2 regions of the Paenibacillus sp. B46(2026) genome follow, and region 2 is predicted to be linked to the other one. Evidence: riboswitches for the same ligand, from Rfam matches in the RefSeq annotation. Region 2 holds a riboswitch; the other holds the start of a gene.

Region 1 (9,571 bases), 2.3 Mb from region 2:
AAGCCTTGTACCCCGGCAGACAATACTTTGCTAATCGCTTCTACAGCAGGCCCAATGCCCAGTAGAGCAAAAATCCCCAAGATCCCGCCAATAATACCGGCTGAGAAGTTGTTAACCAGCATTTCAAATCCGGCTCTAATTTTGCCTTCAATGGATTTATCGAACTTTTTGATGATCCATGCTGCCAGTGGTCCGGCAATCATGGCGCCGAGGAACATCGGGATATCACTACCCACGATGACCCCAATGGTCATAATGGCACCCACGACACCACCACGCTGACCATGCACCATCGTACCCCCGGTGTAACCAATTAACAGTGGCAGCAAATATTTGATCATCGGATCGACTAGCTGTGCAAGCGTCTCGTTAGGGAACCAGCCTGTTGGAATGAACATGGCCGTAATTAATCCCCAGGCGATGAACGCTCCCATATTCGGCATGACCATACCACTCAGGAATCGGCCAAAACGCTGCACACCTACCCGTAGCCCACCTTTGGAATTGGACGATTGGTCCAAATTACTCATTGTATTATCCTCCTTGGATCAAGTGATTATGATTTATGAAAGGGGTATCATTTCTCCCCTGCTGTAATCCTAAGCGAGAATGGTCTCCTGTTCAATGAAATGAAAGCGTACTTTCGTCATGAACAATGATGACAACATTAGGTTATGTAATCGTTTTTATCTATGCATAATGGCTGAACCCATTGGTACACAAGGCTTTTCTTGCCTATGACTTTTATTATTTCCAAAATCATTTTCTATCCTATAGCTTGGACTAATCTTGCTATTCACATCCACAATCTGCTTAAATCAGCATTCACAACGTTCATTGGAAAGCACAAAAAAACCTCTGCAAGCATAGGCTCACACAGGTCGCAATAACATGAAGCACGTCTCATATTTTTATAAAAATATATGTTAATAAGTACAAGTTCGTTGATACTATTCTTCCGTATGTTTACGATACGCGTCTGCATTCATCAATGTAGACAATGCTGCTGTCAGATCTCCCTCAACACGAATCTCAATCATCCAGCCTTCCTCGTAAGGAGAGCTGTTCACAAGTTCAGGTGAGTCCTGCAACGAATCATTGACTGCAATAATTGAACCAGTGACGGGAGAGAACAAGTCCGAAACCGTTTTGACCGATTCGATCGTTCCAATGCTGTCTTCTGCTTTTACATTGGATTCAAGGTCAGGCAATTCCACAAACACAATGTCACCCAGCTGATGCTGCGCGAACTCGGTAATGCCAATACGTACAGTATCCTCCCCTACGGTTTGCACCCATTCGTGCTCTTCACTGTACAGGAAATCACTTTTCAATTCGCTCATCGATATCCGCCTCGCTTTTCATTAATGAGTGCATGCGTTCTTTGACCTTAACCTTTTTCCCAGAACATAGCGTATGATATTTATGAATCAAATGTCAAGATACCTCACAATTTATTTGCTAATTGCCTCCTCAAACCGTAACCTGAATACACTCTTTCTACATATACTGGTGAATATTAGAATAGTAAGCGCAGTCTTTATAAATATACGAACAATAAAATTAAAATTATATTAAACATTCGGTTTTAAATCATTTTCTATGATATCGTTCTTGACATCGACAGTGGATTCACGTTTTAATGAGAGGAGTAAATGTGTTTATTGGACTATGTTATACCCGCGGATGAATGTAAAGGGAGAGATTACCCGTGACACCCGATTCGGGATGTACATGAGGTAACGCCGAAGGAGTAAACCACCGATAAGCGGCGGTGAATCTCTCAGGCAAAAGGACTTTTACGGGACGCAACTCTGGAGAGCATCTATTCGCCCTGTGCGGGCGTAATGATCACCCAAGGGGAAACCTGCTGCACAACGCAGCGGGGTAACTCTCAGGTACAAGGGACAGAGCCTTAGAATACAGCGTGCTACTTGGCATGCCGGTTCTTTGGCCTGTCCTTTTCCTTTTTCCCAAAAAACGAAAAACAGGATTCAGATCGGCGCTGCCATAGCTGCCTTACCATACTTATGTGATGAAAATCTCTAGCTGAAAATTTAAAAATACCCTGATTCATTGATCCACGATTATTATATTCGGTCGGCTGACGGCCCATGACGAGGTGATTTGATGTCCGATTTGCTTAGAACACCACTCTTCCCACTGTATCAGCAATATGAAGGCGTACGGTGCATTGATTTTGGAGGCTGGGAGCTTCCGGTGCAATTTAGCGGAATCCAGAAAGAACATGAAGCGGTACGTGAGCGTGCTGGACTGTTCGATGTATCCCATATGGGCGAATTCACAGTACAGGGTGATCAGGCTGAAGTATTTTTGCAACAAATGATGACCAATGATGTGACCACGCTGGTCCCTGGTCAAGCCCAGTATACCCTGATGTGTTATCCGGATGGCGGTGTGGTGGATGATCTGCTCGTGTATAAGCTGGAAGAACAGAACTATATGCTCGTGGTTAACGCCTCCAACATCGACAAGGATTGGGCATGGCTGCAAGAGCACTTGATCCCTGGCGTAAGCTTGACCAACGATTCGGAGCAGACGGCACTACTGGCTCTGCAAGGTCCACTGGCTGTAGATATTATCGGAAAAGTTACAGATATGGATGTATCCACGATTGAACCGTTTCGTTTTGTGCAGGATGCTGAAGTATGTGGAGTAAAATTGCTGTTGTCCCGTACCGGTTATACCGGTGAAGATGGCTTTGAACTATATGTACCTGCGGATCAGGCCGCTGTGGTCTGGAATGGATTAATGCAGGCTGGAGAAAGTCACGGACTGGTACCAACTGGACTTGGTGCCCGGGATACACTGCGCTTTGAAGCGAGGCTCCCCCTGTATGGACAGGAATTGTCGGCAACCATCTCTCCACTCGAAGCTGGCGTAGGTATGTTTGTGAAGCTGAATGCTGGACCCTTTATCGGACACGAAGCCTTGTTACAGCAAAAAAAAGACGGTCCCGCCCGCAAACTGGTCGGCATCGAAGTGCTGGAGCGCGGTATTCCCCGCCCACACTATCCGATTTACGCCGAAGGCGTACAGATTGGTGAAGTGACAACAGGCACACAATCACCTACATTGAAGCGTAATCTGGGGCTTGCCCTCATCGACAGCAAATACGCTGCGCTGGGAACCCCGCTTGAGATTGAGATCCGCGGCAAGAAACTGAAAGCCGAGGTCGTGAAGACCCCTTTTCATAAACGGACACGTACGTCAAAGACACCTACTCAAGGAGCTGATCAAGCATGAGCAAGCACCGTTACATTCCCATGACCGAGCAGGATCAGAGCGCCATGCTCGCAACCATCGGTGTGGATACGCTGGAGGATCTGTTCCAGGACATTCCTAAAGAGATTCGTTATCAGGGTGAGCTGCCCGTATCCTCCAAACTCGATGAATACGCGCTGACACGTCACATGTCCAAACAGGCTGGCGCCAACGCCAATTTCGAAACACATGCCAGCTTCCTCGGCGCAGGCATATATGATCATCATGTTCCTTCCGTCATCAATCATGTCATTTCCCGTTCCGAGTTCTACACCGCCTACACACCTTATCAGCCTGAGATCAGCCAAGGTGAACTACAGGCCATTTTCGAGTTTCAGTCCTACATCTGTGAATTAACCGGTATGGCTGTAGCCAATGCCAGCATGTATGACGGTGCAACGGCCTTTGCAGAAGCAGGTAATCTGGCCGCAGCGGCAACTCGTCGCAAACAGCTCATCGTATCCCGTACCGTTCATCCGGAAGCCCGTCAGGTATTGCAGGCGTATGCGCACGGACTGAGTCTGGAGATTGTTGAGATTGGCTATAAGGATGGCGTCACTGACTGGGATGCCCTGCAAGCCGCCATATCGGACGATACCGCTGCTGTCATGATCCAGAGCCCGAACTTCTTTGGTGCCGTGGAAAATGTAAAGCAGGCTGCTGACCTCGTGCATGCGCACAAGGGCCTGCTCGTCGTAAGTGCTAACCCGCTATCGCTGGGTCTGCTGGAAGCCCCAGGCAAGCTGGGTGCCGACATCGTTGTTGGCGACGCGCAGCCCCTCGGCATCGCCGCTTCACTTGGCGGCCCGACATGCGGATATTTCGCCGTATCCCAGCCTCATATGCGCCGAATTCCTGGCCGAATCGTAGGCCAGACAACCGATCGCAATGGTAAGCGTGGTTTTGTACTCACGCTGCAAGCGCGTGAACAGCATATCCGCCGTGAAAAGGCGACATCCAATATCTGTTCCAATCAGGCTTTGCTTGCACTCAGCGCATCTGTGTATATGTCCATCATGGGTAAACAAGGAATGATCGATGTAGCGGATCTGAATTTACAAAAGAGTCATTACACCCTGAATACATTAACTGCGATTCCTGGAGTTAGCCTTACATTTAATGCACCAACATTTAATGAGTTTGTGATTAAACTTCCTGAAGGAACAGACGTGAATACACTTCAGTTGAAACTGCTGGATGCGGGCTTTATTGGTGGCTACGAACTCGGACGTGATTATCCGGAGCTTGCCGGACATATGCTGGTTGCTGTTACCGAACGACGCAGTAAGGAAGAGATTGACGAATTCGCACGAGCATTGGAGGGATCGCTGTGACTCAGGAAACGACGACAACGACAACATCAGTACAAGGACAATCGGAAACAGGCACCTCTTCCTCCACTTCGGCTCCATCTGAGACAGCTACAACATACAGTGCACAGACCTTATCTCCTGCTCCGGAGCAAGCATTGATTTTTGAACTCAGCAGCCCTGGACGTGTCGCTTATTCCCTGCCAGAATGTGACGTTCCTCGTCAGGATGCCGATACGTTGATTCCCCGGGAAATGCTCCGCTCGGAAGCAGCAGCACTGCCGGAAGTGTTCGAGGTAGATGTTATTCGACACTATACAGCCCTGTCCCGTCGCAACTTCGGGGTAGATAACGGATTTTATCCACTGGGCTCTTGTACGATGAAATACAATCCAAAGATTAATGAGGATGTTGCCCGTTATAATGGTTTCGCCAAAATCCATCCGTACCAGCATGAATCCAGCATTCAAGGTGCACTTGAACTGTTATATACGTTGCAGAACGACCTTGCAGGTCTGACAGGTATGGACGCTGTGACTCTGCAACCAGCCGCTGGTGCCCATGGAGAATGGACTGGACTTATGATGATTCGTGCCTACCACGAAGGTCGTGGCGAACAACGTACCAAAGTCATTGTGCCCGATTCTTCTCATGGGACCAACCCGGCAAGTGCAACCGTTGCAGGATTTGAAACTGTGACGATTCCATCCCGCGCAGACGGACTGGTCGATCTGGACGCACTCCGTGCAGCCGTCGGTTCGGATACAGCAGCATTGATGCTGACGAACCCGAATACACTTGGTTTGTTCGAGAAAGATATTCAGGAGATTGCATCCATCGTACACCAGGCTGGTGGCTTGCTGTACTACGACGGAGCCAACTCCAATGCTATTATGGGCATTACCCGTCCGGGTGATATGGGTTTTGACGTGGTGCATCTGAACTTGCACAAAACGATGAGCACGCCTCATGGTGGTGGTGGACCTGGCGCCGGACCAGTAGGTGTGAAGAGTCGTTTGGTTCCGTTCCTGCCTAAACCGATGGTGATCAAAAATGCTGATGGGATGTATGCATTCGATCGTGAAGGCGATCAATCCATTGGCCGGGTGAAAGCCTACTACGGTAACTTCGGTATATTGGTTCGTGCCTATGCCTACATTCGTACCTATGGACCAGAAGGCTTGCGCCGTGTCTCTGAATGTGCGGTACTGAATGCCAACTATATGATGGCCCGTCTCGCACCTTACTACGAGATTCCGTATCCAGGGGTATGCAAACATGAATTCGTCATGTCTGGCCGGGGATTGAAGCAGTATGGTGTGCGTACACTTGACGTTGCCAAACGATTACTTGATTTTGGATATCACCCTCCTACGGTGTACTTCCCACTCAACGTGGAGGAATGCATCATGATCGAGCCAACGGAAACCGAAAGCAAAGAAACGTTGGATGGATTCATTGATACGATGATACGGATTGCCAAAGAAGCAGAAGAGACACCTGAACTGGTGTTGAATGCACCGTATGGCACACCGGTTACCCGTCTCGATGAAACAACCGCGGCACGCAAACCTGTTCTGAACTGCGCTTGCAGTTAAACACTAAGTGAATTTCTAATCCATGCTCTTGCTGATGTTAACTACATCAGTAAGAGTATTTTTTTGGTTAGACATTACAGGACCTTTCTCCTCGTACTCCTCTTTTATTTCCTATTCATTCGCGCAACAAAAAAAGCCGATATCCACATAATTCGCGGATACCGGCAAAAATCGCTGCATGAATGCAGCTCATTATCGGAAAAAGAAAAACCTCAAATCCGGAGGAACCCCCGGCAAAATTACGCTTGAATGCTTTGAACCAATTCAACGACTTGTTCAGCCGTTTGCATATCCAGAGCTTTGGCAGCCAGTTCCTGCATATCCACACGGGACAGCTTGGTGATCTGACTACGAGCTGGCAGAATGGATGTAGCGCTCATGCTGAACTCATCCAATCCGAGACCGAGCAGCAATGGAATTGCTGTTTCGTCTCCTGCCATCTCACCACACATGCCAACCCATTTGCCTTCACGATGCGCTGCATCGATAACCATTTTAACCAAACGCAAAATGGCCGGGTTGTAAGGTTGGTACAGATAAGCCACTCGTTCGTTCATACGGTCAGCAGCCATCGTGTATTGAATCAGATCGTTCGTTCCGATACTGAAGAAATCCACTTCTTTGGCAAACTGATCCGCCAGAACTGCAGTCGAAGGAATTTCGACCATGATTCCGAGTTGAATGCTGTCAGAAACAGCAATACCTTCAGCAACCAGCTTCTCTTTCTCTTCGAGCAAGACAGCTTTTGCTTCACGGAATTCACCGAGTGTTGCGATCATTGGGAACATGACACGCAAGTTTCCATGTACGCTTGCACGCAGCAATGCACGCAATTGTGTACGGAAGATATCCAGACGGTCCAGGCACAGACGAACTGCGCGGAAGCCGAGGAATGGATTCATTTCTTTTGGCAGATCCAGGTATGGAAGCTCTTTGTCTCCACCGATGTCTAGTGTACGAACAACGACAGGTTTACCTTCCATTTTTTCCAGTACCGCTTTGTAAGCATTATACTGAATGTCTTCGGAAGGAAGCTTGTCTCTACCCATGTACAAGAACTCGGTACGGTACAGGCCTACAGCCTCGCCGCCGTTTTCCAGAACACCCGTTACATCATTCGGTGTACCAATGTTGGCTGCAAGTTCAACATGAACGTTGTCCACTGTTACCGTTGGCTCATCACGTAGTTTTCTCCACTCTGCACGTTGTGCATCATACTGTTCCTGTTTGGCACGGTATTCAGCAATAACTTCATCAGTAGGGTTAACCAGCACGTGACCATCCAGACCGTCAACAATGATCATATCGCCTTGTTTCGCTTGAGCCAAGATATCCTTGGTTCCAACGACAGCCGGAATTTCAAGCGAACGAGCCATGATCGCCGAGTGGGAAGTACGTCCACCAATGTTGGTTGCAAAACCTTTAACAAATTGGCGATTCAGTTGAGCCGTGTCGGAAGGCGTCAGATCCTCCGCAAGCACGATCACTTCTTCATTGATCTCAGCCGGACTCATGAAGTCGATACCAAGCAAGTGATTTAGCACACGTTTGGTAACGTCACGCATATCTGCTGCACGTTCCTGCAGGTACGCACTCTTCATGTTCTCGAACATGGAGATAAATTGCGATGCCGTTTCGTTCAAAGCAAATTCTGCATTGATCATGTCATCTGCAATTCTAGCTTTAACCGGATCAATCAGTTCCGGATCATTCAGAATAAGCAAATGCGAAGCAAAAATCTCAGCTTTTTTCTCGCCAAGCTCTTGTAAAGTACGCTCTTTGATCGCCTCAAGCTCAGCCTGGGACTTGCCCAGAGCTGAGTCGAGTTTCGCGATCTCTGCGTCAACGTCGGTAATTTGGCGTTTTTCTACAGAGTAATCAGGATGCTCCAAGATAAACGCCTTGGCGATAGCAATACCCGCCGAAGCCGCGATCCCGGAGACATTAAGCATTAATTTCGCCCAACCCTTCGTTAACCATAACGTCAATCAAAGCTTGAAGAGCTTCAGCTTCGCCTTCGCCTTCAACGATGATGCTGATGGTGTCACCTTGTTCCAATCCGAGGGAAAGAACACCCAGGATGGATTTCAATGTTACTTTTTTACCGTTAGCTTCTGCAAAGGATTCTGCACCTTTGAATTTGTTTGCTGTATTAACCAGGGCTGTCGCCGGACGTGCGTGGATACCATCTTCGTCTGTAATTCTGAATGTTTGTTGCATTACAATCATCTCACTTTCAGTAGTTTGGTTTAGGCATTGCATATATTTACACTTGCTTGCCATCGTTGGAACACTTCTTATTTTATCTCAATGATTGGCTGTTCGCCAACTTTCAGCACTCCACTCTTCTTCAGCGTTACCGTGGAGCCCTCTGGCAGGTTGGTGAAGATAACTGGTGAAATGATCGAAGGAGCGTTTGCTTTGACGTACTCCAGATCCACTTCCATAATCGGCTGACCTGCCGATACCAGATCACCTTCCTGTACCAGTACGTTAAAGCCTTGACCTTTCAGCTTCACCGTATTGACACCTATATGAACAAGCACTTCCTTGCCTCCATCGGACATGATGCCCACGGCATGTTTGCTTGGAAATACATTAAACACTTTACCATACACAGGAGAAGTTATTGTACCATCATGTGGCAAAATTGCGAATCCATCACCTGTCATTTTCTCAGCAAAGACCGGATCAGGTACGTTTGTAATGTCCAGCAATTCACCATTGACTGGCATTACGATATCCTCAGCAACAATGCGCTCGCCTTGCTCACCTTGTGCCTTCTCCTCTTCTGGAGTTGGTTTGGCAGCTGCTGGCGTTGGTGCTGGTGTTCGTCCTGCAATAATATCCTGCATTTGTGATTTGATCGTGTCGGAACGTGTTCCGAAGATGGCTTGAACATTATTACCCACTTCAAGCACACCAGATGCACCCAATTGTTTCAAACGATCTTTTTTCACATTGGATTTCTCATTAACTTCAATCCGCAAACGAGTAATACAAGCGTCCAGATGTTTGATATTTTCCTTGCCGCCAAAAGCTTCAAGAATGTTATGTGGCAGATCATCCGTTGAACCGGAGCCTCCGCCAGATGCGGTTTCAGGCGTTGCATCTTCGCGTCCAGGTGTTTTGAGATTGAATTTGCGAATGATCAATCGGAATCCGAAGTAGTAGATCACCGCAAGGATCAAGCCGACAATAATTACGTCCCACCATGGTGTACGGTTCGGAATAATACCGAAGATCAGGAAGTCAATGAACCCACCCGAGAACGTCATACCGATTTTGACACCAAGAATCTGCATAGTCATGAAAGACAACCCTGCAAAAATACAGTGCACTGCAAACAGGAGTGGCGCTACAAACAGGAATGTGAAT
Region 2 (9,571 bases):
CCCAAACGTTGCTTCATCCCAAGGGAATACCCCTTCACCGAACGTTTGGCATCCTTGGTCAGATCTACAATGGACAGCACTTCAGCAATTCTCGATTTTGGTACATTGATGATGCGACGTAAGGTTTCCAGATTCTCTACCGCGTTCAGATGTCCGTAATAGGACGGGTATTCGACCAAGGAACCCACACGGCGCAAAATATCCATGCGATCCTTGCGGATATCCTTGTCAAAGACACGGATCACGCCTTTGGTTGGTTTAATCAAGCCGAGAAGCATGCGAATCGTTGTTGTTTTGCCGGCACCATTGGGACCGAGGAAGCCGTAGATATCTCCCTTTTTAATATGCAGATCAAGTTCACGGACCGCTGCACGGTCCCGGTATGTTTTCCATAAATTCGCCGTTTGAATAATATTATCACTCATTGTATGATCACCTCGGAACTATCGTAACCCTCCAAGGTTAAAGCCAAGGTAGTCTCCAGTTTAAGTTTAGTTTAAAAAAGCTATTTCAGCGGTTGGTTGTTTCCCTGTTTCCCTTACCACTGTAGATATATGTCCAGACACCCGCATCAGAACTCTCTTCCCGCTTGCGCAGTCCCATCTCACGAATCAACAGGTCTACAATGGATAGGCCCAGACCTGTGCCTTTTGTGTCGGAATCCTGTTGCATTCCCGGACCACGATCTTGAATAACAATAGCGGTCTCGCCCTGAATCTCCTGTGTTGATATGCCAATATACTTCCCGCTGGCGGCATGACGGATCACGTTTTGGAACAAATTATCGAGAATACGGCGCATTCCCTGCTCATCCATATGCCATATCAATGGTTTCTCCGGAAGGTCAATATCAATTTCGAATTGCTCTTTCTCCCAGACCGGGTACCAGGCCGCCGCCGTTTCCCTGACGATCCGCAGTATATCTTTCTCTTCCAGCTTCAGTGTATATTTCCCACTCGTGAGCAAATTGTAGGATAACATGTTGTCAATGAGGCCGCCGAGATCCTCCATCTTCACTTCCATGCGATGTAATGAACGGTCACCTTGCTCGCTGAGCGCTTCTTTATGCAAAGCATGCATATGTCCACGAATCACCGTTAGCGGGGTACGCAGATCGTGGGAGAGCCCTGCAATGAGACGTTTGCGTAATTGTTCTTCCTCGCGTTCACGCTCGCGGCTGTCGGACAGTTGATGCACCATCTGATTGAAGGATTCCTCCAACTGACCGATCTCATCTGACCGACGAATATCAACTGGAAGCGGAATGCCTTCCTTACCCGGAGTCATCATCGCCGTCTGCAATCGAATAAGCCTTTTGCGAATACGTGCGAAGAAGAGAATCGACATCATGATGAAGATCATGAAGATGATAGTCATGACAATGCCGAGATACAAGAGTTCCAGCGGCCAGTTACTCTGTGTCATTTGCAGAAGTGAACGCGGCACTTCAATGATCATGAAGCCCTGCCCTTTGTCCTGTTCATTCCCGCCGATATATGCAACTACGGTCAGCGGATCGCGAAAGGAAGCTTCTTTCATGAATTGCACCGTATTGTTCACATTCCATAAGGCTGGAATTCGGGTCTCTGCCGTTTGCCCGGAATCCAGTGACCATCTCAATGTCGTGTCTGTCATGCCATCCGGCGACGTGGATTCCAGCAGCGTTACATCTTCACCACCAAGAATAAAGAGGGTCTCACCACTCGCATTCACACGATACATGGAAGATTTGGGATACATGCCATGTAACTGCTCCAACCGGGCCTTAATCTCCTCATCCGAAACACCATCCAAGTTCTCTGCTTCACGCGACCATAGGTTACTGATTCGGGTAACGTCACCGTAAGGTGCAGCTTGATTCGTATTCGTGTTATTTACCACCACAACATATATAATGGATATGATCGGAAGCACAACGGGCACAAATAATACTGCCGCCAAGATCAGGATGATGTATCTGGACATCAAGGACCGCCCAAAGCGAAGTTTGCGCCGCCCGGATTGCTTCCCATCCATGCTTCGTTCTGCCTTCATGATCTTTCGTTCTCTGAACGGCCTGATCATGGCTTCTTCACACGATATCCCACACCGCGGACCGTTTGAATAACTACCGGATTGGCCGGATCAAGCTCCAGCTTTTCGCGCAGATGCCGAATATGTACCATCAAGGTCTTGTCCCCATCCAGATAGGGCTCGTTCCAGACGGCCTCATAGATCTGCTCTTTCGTTCGAATCATGCCCATATGTCGTAGCAGGTAGGCGAAGATGTGGAACTGTTTTCCCGATAAAATAATCTCATCCCCCGTCTCCTCATTGACGATCCGGTTGTCCTTCTCATAAATGGAGAGATGATCCAGCTTCAGGGCTGTATCCGATGAGACCGCAGTTCCTGCCTTACGCAGCTGGACCTCGATTCGGGCAGCCAGTTCATCGGGGTGAAATGGTTTGGTCACATAGTCATCGGCAAAATCAAGACCGTGCAACTTGTCGTCAATGGATGTTCTGGCCGAGAGCATGACAATGGGCACGGCGGGATGTTCTTTTTTCAGTCGCTGACCCACCGTAAATCCATCCAGCCCGGGCAGCATAACATCCAGAATAATGAGTGAACAACCGACAGCAGCCTCCGCTGCACCTTCACCACTGCCGAGCCATACCACCTCATAACCGCGCTCCTCCAGATCGGCTCTGACCCATGTCGCAATTTCCGTATCGTCTTCAATATATAACAGTTTAGTTTTCATCCGAATATTCGTTTCCTTTCTGTCCCCATTGGGTTAATGATATATCTGAGCATAATAATGATAAAAGCTGCCTATAACAAATGAATTCATGTCTTGTTGAAACAATGTTGAAGCCTTTACGTTACCACACATGCTAATTATAGCTTATCCATTAACGTGGGGAATGTCATATTAATCAAGTCTACCAAGTACATATTAGTTCTACACCTGACGGGAGGAATTTCATTATGCTGCTGGAAGCCATCTATCATCAACCGAAACGGAACTGGGCCTATGCCTACGACCGGGATACGATCCGTCTACGCCTGCGTGCCAAAAAGGACGATCTGACCGAGGTACATGCCTTGACCGGGGACAAATATGCTTGGGATGCAACCAAAGCGCTGGTTCCCTTAACCAAGTTTACGACAGACTCCATGTTCGATTATTACGAAGGTGAAGTGAAGCCTCCTTACCACCGACTGAAGTACTCTTTTCTATTAAAAAACGGAGACGAACAGATCTGGATGACCGAGACGGACTTCCAGGAAGAAGAACCGGACGATCCGGGCCGTATGTTCCAGTTCCCTTATATTCACGCCGGAGCTGTGTTCACACCCCCTGCATGGGTGAAGGATGCAGTGTTCTATCAGATTTTCCCTGAACGATTCGCGAACGGCAACCCAGATATTAGTCCGGAAAAGGTGGAACCGTGGGGGGGCGAGCCGACACCATTCAATTTCTTCGGCGGTGACCTTCAGGGCGTGATCGACCATCTGGATTACATCAGCCAGCTTGGTATTAATGCAATCTACTTCACACCCATCTTCGAAGCCACCACCAATCACAAATACGATACCGAGGACTACCTGCATGTAGACCGGCACTTTGGTGACGCAGATACCGTGAAAAGGCTGGTCGAGCTGTGCCATGCGCGCGGAATCCGCGTTCTGCTGGATGCCGTGTTCAACCATTCCGGGAAGACGTTTGCACCGTTTGTGGATGTACAGAAGAACGGGGAACAATCCAAATACAAGGACTGGTTCCACGTGCACGAATTCCCGCTGGATGTGAAGGATGGCATTCCTACCTATGAGACATTCGGATTCGAAGCGCACATGCCGAAGCTCAATACGGAGAATCCGGAGGTTAAGGCCTATCTGCTGGAAGTTGCCGAATACTGGATCAAGGAAGTGGGTGCAGACGGATGGAGACTGGATGTCGCGGACGAAGTGGATGATGCATTCTGGCGTGATTTCCGCCGTGTAGTCAAAGCCGCTAATCCGGATGCCTATATTCTGGGCGAAGTATGGAACGAGTCCTCTGCCTGGCTGCAGGGAGATCAGTTCGATGCTTCCATGAACTATCCGTTTACCGATGCCGTGAATGCCTTTTTTGTGAAAAATACCATGCAGGCCGAACAGTTTGCGAACTCCATCGGTCGACAGTTATCCCGCTATCCGCTTCAGGCCAGCGAAGTAGCATTCAACTTGCTGGACAGCCACGATACCCCGCGTCTACTCACCCTGTGTGAGGGCGATCAGCGCAAGATGAAGCTGGCTGCGTTATTCCAATTCAGTTATATGGGGGCTCCGTGCATCTATTACGGAGACGAGATCGGAATGGACGGTGAGCATGATCCCGGCTGCCGGAAATGCATGGAGTGGGATGAAGCAAAGCAGGACCGGGAACTGCTCGACTTTTATCAGAAACTGATCTCCCTGCGTCATGCTCATCCCGCCCTCCGTGCGGAAGGCACCATTCGTTTCCTGCAGGCTCGCCACAATGGGGGGCAACTGGTATTCGAACGGCAAGACAATGAGGAACGCATCCTCATCTTGTTCAATCGTTCAGAGGAGACAGCCATTGTCGAACTGGAGGCAGGTGACGGTGAGTGGACCGAGCTGTTCGGCGGAAACCATCGTACTGCCAAGGAAGATGGCGTGCTCGCCATTGAGCTGCCTACGTATGGATATGCCGTACTGAGTACGGCTGTGACTCAGGGATCGTCTTAATACTCATACATGTGTCATTCCGTTTATGCAGTACATCTCGGCTATACCCAACCGCAAAACAAGCGTCCTGCATGACCTGAATCCAGGTTTGCGGACGCTTGTTTTTGTATTCGCCGTTATACATAATAATGTCACTGATTTATATCTCGGTGGTCCCGGTTCAGCTTAAACCTGAGGGTCCGTGTCCACTTGAGCATTATCTGCCCCACTTGTAGTTGTGTCAGAATCGGCTGTGTTCGATTCCGGCTCAGGCTCAGCACGCTTTGCCTTCGGTTTAGCCAGCTTCTGCATCATTTTGCGTCCGGTTGGCGTCTGGGCCAACCCGCCCTGGGCTGTCTCCCGATGGCGACTCGGCATTGCACTGCCTACTTCCAGCATGACGTCTATAACTTCGTCTGACGGAATGGCACTACGCACACCGGCCAATGCCATATCGGCCGCAGCCAGTGCTGTTACGGCACCAAGTCCATTACGGACGATGCACGGAATTTCGACGAGCCCTGCGACTGGATCGCAGATAAGGCCCAGTGTATTTTTCAACGCCAAGCCAACGGCATGAACGACCTGCTCCGGTGTACCTCCACGCAGCTCAACCATAGCACCCGCAGCCATACCAATCGCAGAACCCACTTCCGCCTGACAGCCACCTTCGGCACCGGAGATAAACGAATTGTTGGCAATGACATAACCGATTGCCCCGGCACAGAACAACCCGTTCACCAAGTGTTCGTCCGTCCAGCCAAACCGCTCTTGTGAACTGATAAACACACCAGGAATAATGCCGCAGGAACCGGCTGTTGGTGTTGCCACGATCCGGCCCATGGAGGCATTCACTTCAGATACACACAGGGCATACGCCATGGCAAGTGCAGAAGCATCGCCAGAGCAAGTCTCACCCTTGCGAATGTACTCGGCCATTTTCTTGCCGTCTCCACCCGTTAACCCACTGCGTGATGTGGTATCTTCCGTTAATCCCCTGTGTACCGCTTCCTTCATCACTTGATAATAGTCCGACATCTGCTGCACAACATCCACTTCCGGCGTATTGGTCTCCTGGACCTGCTCCTCAATCATTAGCTGAGCAATGGTTTTGGATTCCGCTGTACAGATCGTATTCAGTTCATGCAAATGTTTAAACCGCATCCGAATCAACTCCTCTCTTCAAATCAATGACACGAATGTCCAGGACATGGTCGAGCGAACGCAGACGCTTCAACATATCCGGATTAGGCACGCCGTCCATCTCCATTGCCGTCAGCGCTTCTCCATCACGGGCTTTCCGATCTACCTGCATATACCCGATGTTAACCCCGGATGAGCTGATCGTGGATGTCACTGACGCAAGCACCCCCGCTTTGTCCGCATGTCGCAGAACGAGTGTCGGAAACTCTCCACTGATCTGAACACGAAAATCATTCATCGCATGCACTGATACGCTGCCGCCGCCAATGGAAGCACCGATCAGCGAGCATACGCGATCTCCATGCCACAATTCAATTTTGACCGTATTCGGATGAGGAGCAGGCAGGCCGCTTGTATAAAACTCAACCTCCATGCCCGCTTCCTCTGCGTATTGCTCTGCATCTGGAATACGCGGATCGTCTGTGACATAGTCCAGCAGACCACCGATCAGTGCCAGATCTGTTCCGTGCCCCTGATACGTATCTGCAAATGAACCGTACAGTGTCAGTCGTGCCCGATCCGGTGTACATCCCAGCCACTGTCGAGCAATTCTTCCTAACCTTGCTGCTCCAGCTGTATGTGAACTTGAAGGCCCCGTCATGGACGGACCAATAATTGAAAAAACATCTTTAAACCGCACCTGCAACCCTCCATTTATATTCGTCATTTCCATCCAGAAGCATATACAGATTGTTCCTTATTTACTGAATGATGACACCAAAAAAGGACAGAAGAAGGCCCCAAGCCCTCTCTCTGTCCTCGATACCTGAGAGTTTCATGATCAGCAGTGTCCAAGGACAAGGTGAATGCCTGCGATTACAGGCAAGCTCACCGGGCTGACTGATCATATACCCCTTGGGTGGCGCAATTCGCGCACTCTCCAGAGTTGCGTCCAACGATGGTACATTTACCTGAGAGATTAACCACTACGCCGGGTGCGCAGCAGCTTGCTCCTTCGGTGCCTGAACACTAGCCATTTTGCTCGGCTAACCAGGTCTCTCCCGCTCGTTATCATCCGCTGTATAGTCATATCCTCGTTCGAACACACATCGAACGTGTATCTTTTGTTAAAATGATCATATTCGGTACATATACTTACAGATTAATATGCTACACATTATATGTCAATAAAAGTGACGTATAATTATCATCTTTATCACTCATTAGGAATGATTAGGCAGCTTCAATTCATTTATCCAAGCTTGAAGCTTCTCTTTCGTCCATCCTTCGTTTTCACCCATGACGGAGTACCGCAAGCCATTTTCACTCCATGATATGTTCCGAATGCTCTTCATATATGAACCCTCGGTGTTACGAACCTTAATCTTGGCTTCATCCGGCATTAGTGTATCGTCCACATTTTCTTCCGGCATCTTGAATACCGTCAGGCTGACTTCTACCTTGTCGTCACGTACATAATACAAGGTTACTTCATCTCTGCTCAGCTCACCGCCCAATGTAGACATTTCGATCCGTGATCGTTCGAATTCTCCACTCGTGTCCTGTAGGAACGGCTGTTCCAACGCTTTTTCCGCTTCCTCTAAGGTCACTTCGGAATTCTGCATCATATCGTTCAAGTCCTTCACATCGACCTCCTTAGGGATGTCAATTACGAAAGTATCCTTTGTGAATTCAGGGTCATACTGAATCGGATCATAGACCATTTCTGATTTCCCATCCCCATACGCGCTGTTTACTTTGACAATCATCCACGTTTTGGGGTCTACCCAATACTCTGAAGATATGGAGAATACGCCTTCTTCTTTTGGTGTCAATTCAATATGAATGACGTCCTGTCCATGAAGTTTCTCCTGTCCCATCATATTCACATCATGCGTAATACGTAACCGCTCTAGTTGATCAACCAATATTTGCTTCTGGGTTTGATTAGGCTGTTGTGACACGGATGATGCATCCATGGAATATGCTGCTCCTGTTTCTTTTTCATAAAGGATGATCTCCTTTCCGTTATTAACTGCGTAACTGACATTGCCATTCTCGGATGTTTCCGTGCGCTTTCGGCCGGTTTCACCATCTACCCATTCCTTAATTTGCATCGTGTTAGTCAGCTTGTCGTCCGCCCATATCTTCATCACACCTTCCGCATAATATGAGGCAGGTTCTGTTTCTGCTGAGACAACCTTCTCGATCATATCGTCTCCTGACATAGCCAGCATATCCTTCTCCGCGCAACCTCCAAGCAGGGCGCCTGCAAGCAAAGCAGTACCCAGCATCATCCATCCTTTTTTCATCATCTTACCCATCCTCTCTGCGTTTACATTCTCCATGTTCAGGCAATCGGCATGCTGCCAGCGTTCCATATCCTTCGTATGACCACATGCGCATATCCCCCCCGTGCTTTATTGCAACCCGTTTGGCTATACTCAATCCCAATCCCGAACCACCTGCATACGTCTTCTCCTCCTGATTCTGGTGTTGAACATAGGGTTCGAAGATACGAATGAGCTGTTCTTCAGGAATAGCAGGACCTTCATTTTGTACTATGATCAATGTTGCCCCCGCCCTGTAGTTATCCAATTCATCTCCAAGCGAGGGAATAATCCATTCTGGGAGCTCCCCATCTGAAGCAATAACCCCTAGTCCCATTACACCGTTCGTCCTTGTGTGGCGTAGTGCGTTATTTATCAGATTATCTGTCAGGCGCATCAGTTGTTCGGGATGAACTCGGTACAGTTGATCTGTGCGGACATCCATCTTCACGTCAATCTGCCCACGCTCGGCAAGTCCCTCATAGCTCCCAAGCAGCATATCGAAAAACTCCTCACCTTCCACCTCAACCATGGCCATCTCCGATTCAGTGGAACCCAGCGCCGTATACATCTCAAGTTCACTAATCATCTGTTTCATCCGCTTCACATTCCCATACAGCACGTCCTGATATTCCTGCCTTTCACGGCGTTCCAGATGCGGATTGCTACTAAGTGCTTCCGCATAAGCACTAATGGACATTAACGGCGTTTTCAGATCATGAGACAAAGAGGCAACCATAAGTTCCTTCTCTTTTTGTTCTCTTCGCACTTCAGCCTGGGTTTCTCTGACTTTCTCCTGCATTGCATCAAACTGTTGGAGCAATGTGCCCATTTCATCATGACGAACAGGTAGCACATCTGGAACAGCCTCTCCCCGTGCAAAAGCATCCATTCGTTCTAATAGATATTTCATCGGTCGAAAGAGCTTTCTGGATAGCAGCCACAGCACTGTTCCGTATAACAGGATAAAGAAAGCAGCAGCCAGACCAATGACCCAGGTTGTCCGCAAGGATATGCCTTCCAGCCAATCTCCACGCAGCATGACAATCTCGTAAATGCCAACCAACTCACCCTTTTCCCATACGGGTTTTTTCAGTGAAAATGTGCGATGACGAATCTGTAAGTTGTACAGATTACGATACAGCTCCGCGCCCCCAACGGTGTAGGCTCCAGCAGTCCATGTGTTCTCGCCAGATGTATACACCCGAATCCCTGTTGGTAAATACAGATCAAAGTTCACCCGAACATCCTCCAATTCAGAGAGTGCAGCGAAGGCATCAGGCGATTGCAGACGGTACAGCCCCGGGTCAGATAAAGCCAGTTCAATAGGGGCCATTTGACCGGACAACTCTACATATTCCGTTACGGCACGCTGATCATT

The links. Region 2 has a riboswitch for glycine ahead of sdaAB (L-serine ammonia-lyase, iron-sulfur-dependent subunit beta). Riboswitches for the same ligand answer to the same signal wherever they lie in the genome.
Region 1: linked by a shared signal. The riboswitch ahead of gcvT (glycine cleavage system aminomethyltransferase GcvT) and the one ahead of sdaAB (L-serine ammonia-lyase, iron-sulfur-dependent subunit beta) in region 2 are both predicted to bind glycine.

What each region holds. Positions count from the first base shown of each region.
Region 1 covers NZ_CM165907.1:5,129,085-5,138,655, forward strand. The annotation lists gene AC1S8V_RS22840 (PTS mannitol transporter subunit IIBC) at 1-530, opposite strand, end outside; gene gcvH (glycine cleavage system protein GcvH) at 951-1,343, opposite strand; glycine riboswitch at 1,687-1,809, shown strand; glycine riboswitch at 1,813-1,913, shown strand; gene gcvT (glycine cleavage system aminomethyltransferase GcvT) at 2,131-3,267, shown strand; gene gcvPA (aminomethyl-transferring glycine dehydrogenase subunit GcvPA) at 3,264-4,619, shown strand; gene gcvPB (aminomethyl-transferring glycine dehydrogenase subunit GcvPB) at 4,754-6,193, shown strand; gene ptsP (phosphoenolpyruvate--protein phosphotransferase) at 6,433-8,145, opposite strand; gene AC1S8V_RS22870 (HPr family phosphocarrier protein) at 8,138-8,413, opposite strand; gene ptsG (glucose-specific PTS transporter subunit IIBC) at 8,491-9,571, opposite strand, start outside.
Region 2 covers NZ_CM165907.1:522,968-532,538, reverse strand. The annotation lists gene AC1S8V_RS02550 (ABC transporter ATP-binding protein) at 1-425, opposite strand, end outside; gene AC1S8V_RS02545 (HAMP domain-containing sensor histidine kinase) at 511-2,034, opposite strand; gene AC1S8V_RS02540 (response regulator transcription factor) at 2,061-2,744, opposite strand; gene AC1S8V_RS02535 (alpha-glycosidase) at 2,972-4,738, shown strand; gene sdaAA (L-serine ammonia-lyase, iron-sulfur-dependent, subunit alpha) at 4,904-5,881, opposite strand; gene sdaAB (L-serine ammonia-lyase, iron-sulfur-dependent subunit beta) at 5,871-6,560, opposite strand; glycine riboswitch at 6,672-6,806, opposite strand; glycine riboswitch at 6,811-6,934, opposite strand; gene AC1S8V_RS02520 (LolA family protein) at 7,084-8,175, opposite strand; gene AC1S8V_RS02515 (sensor histidine kinase) at 8,177-9,571, opposite strand, start outside.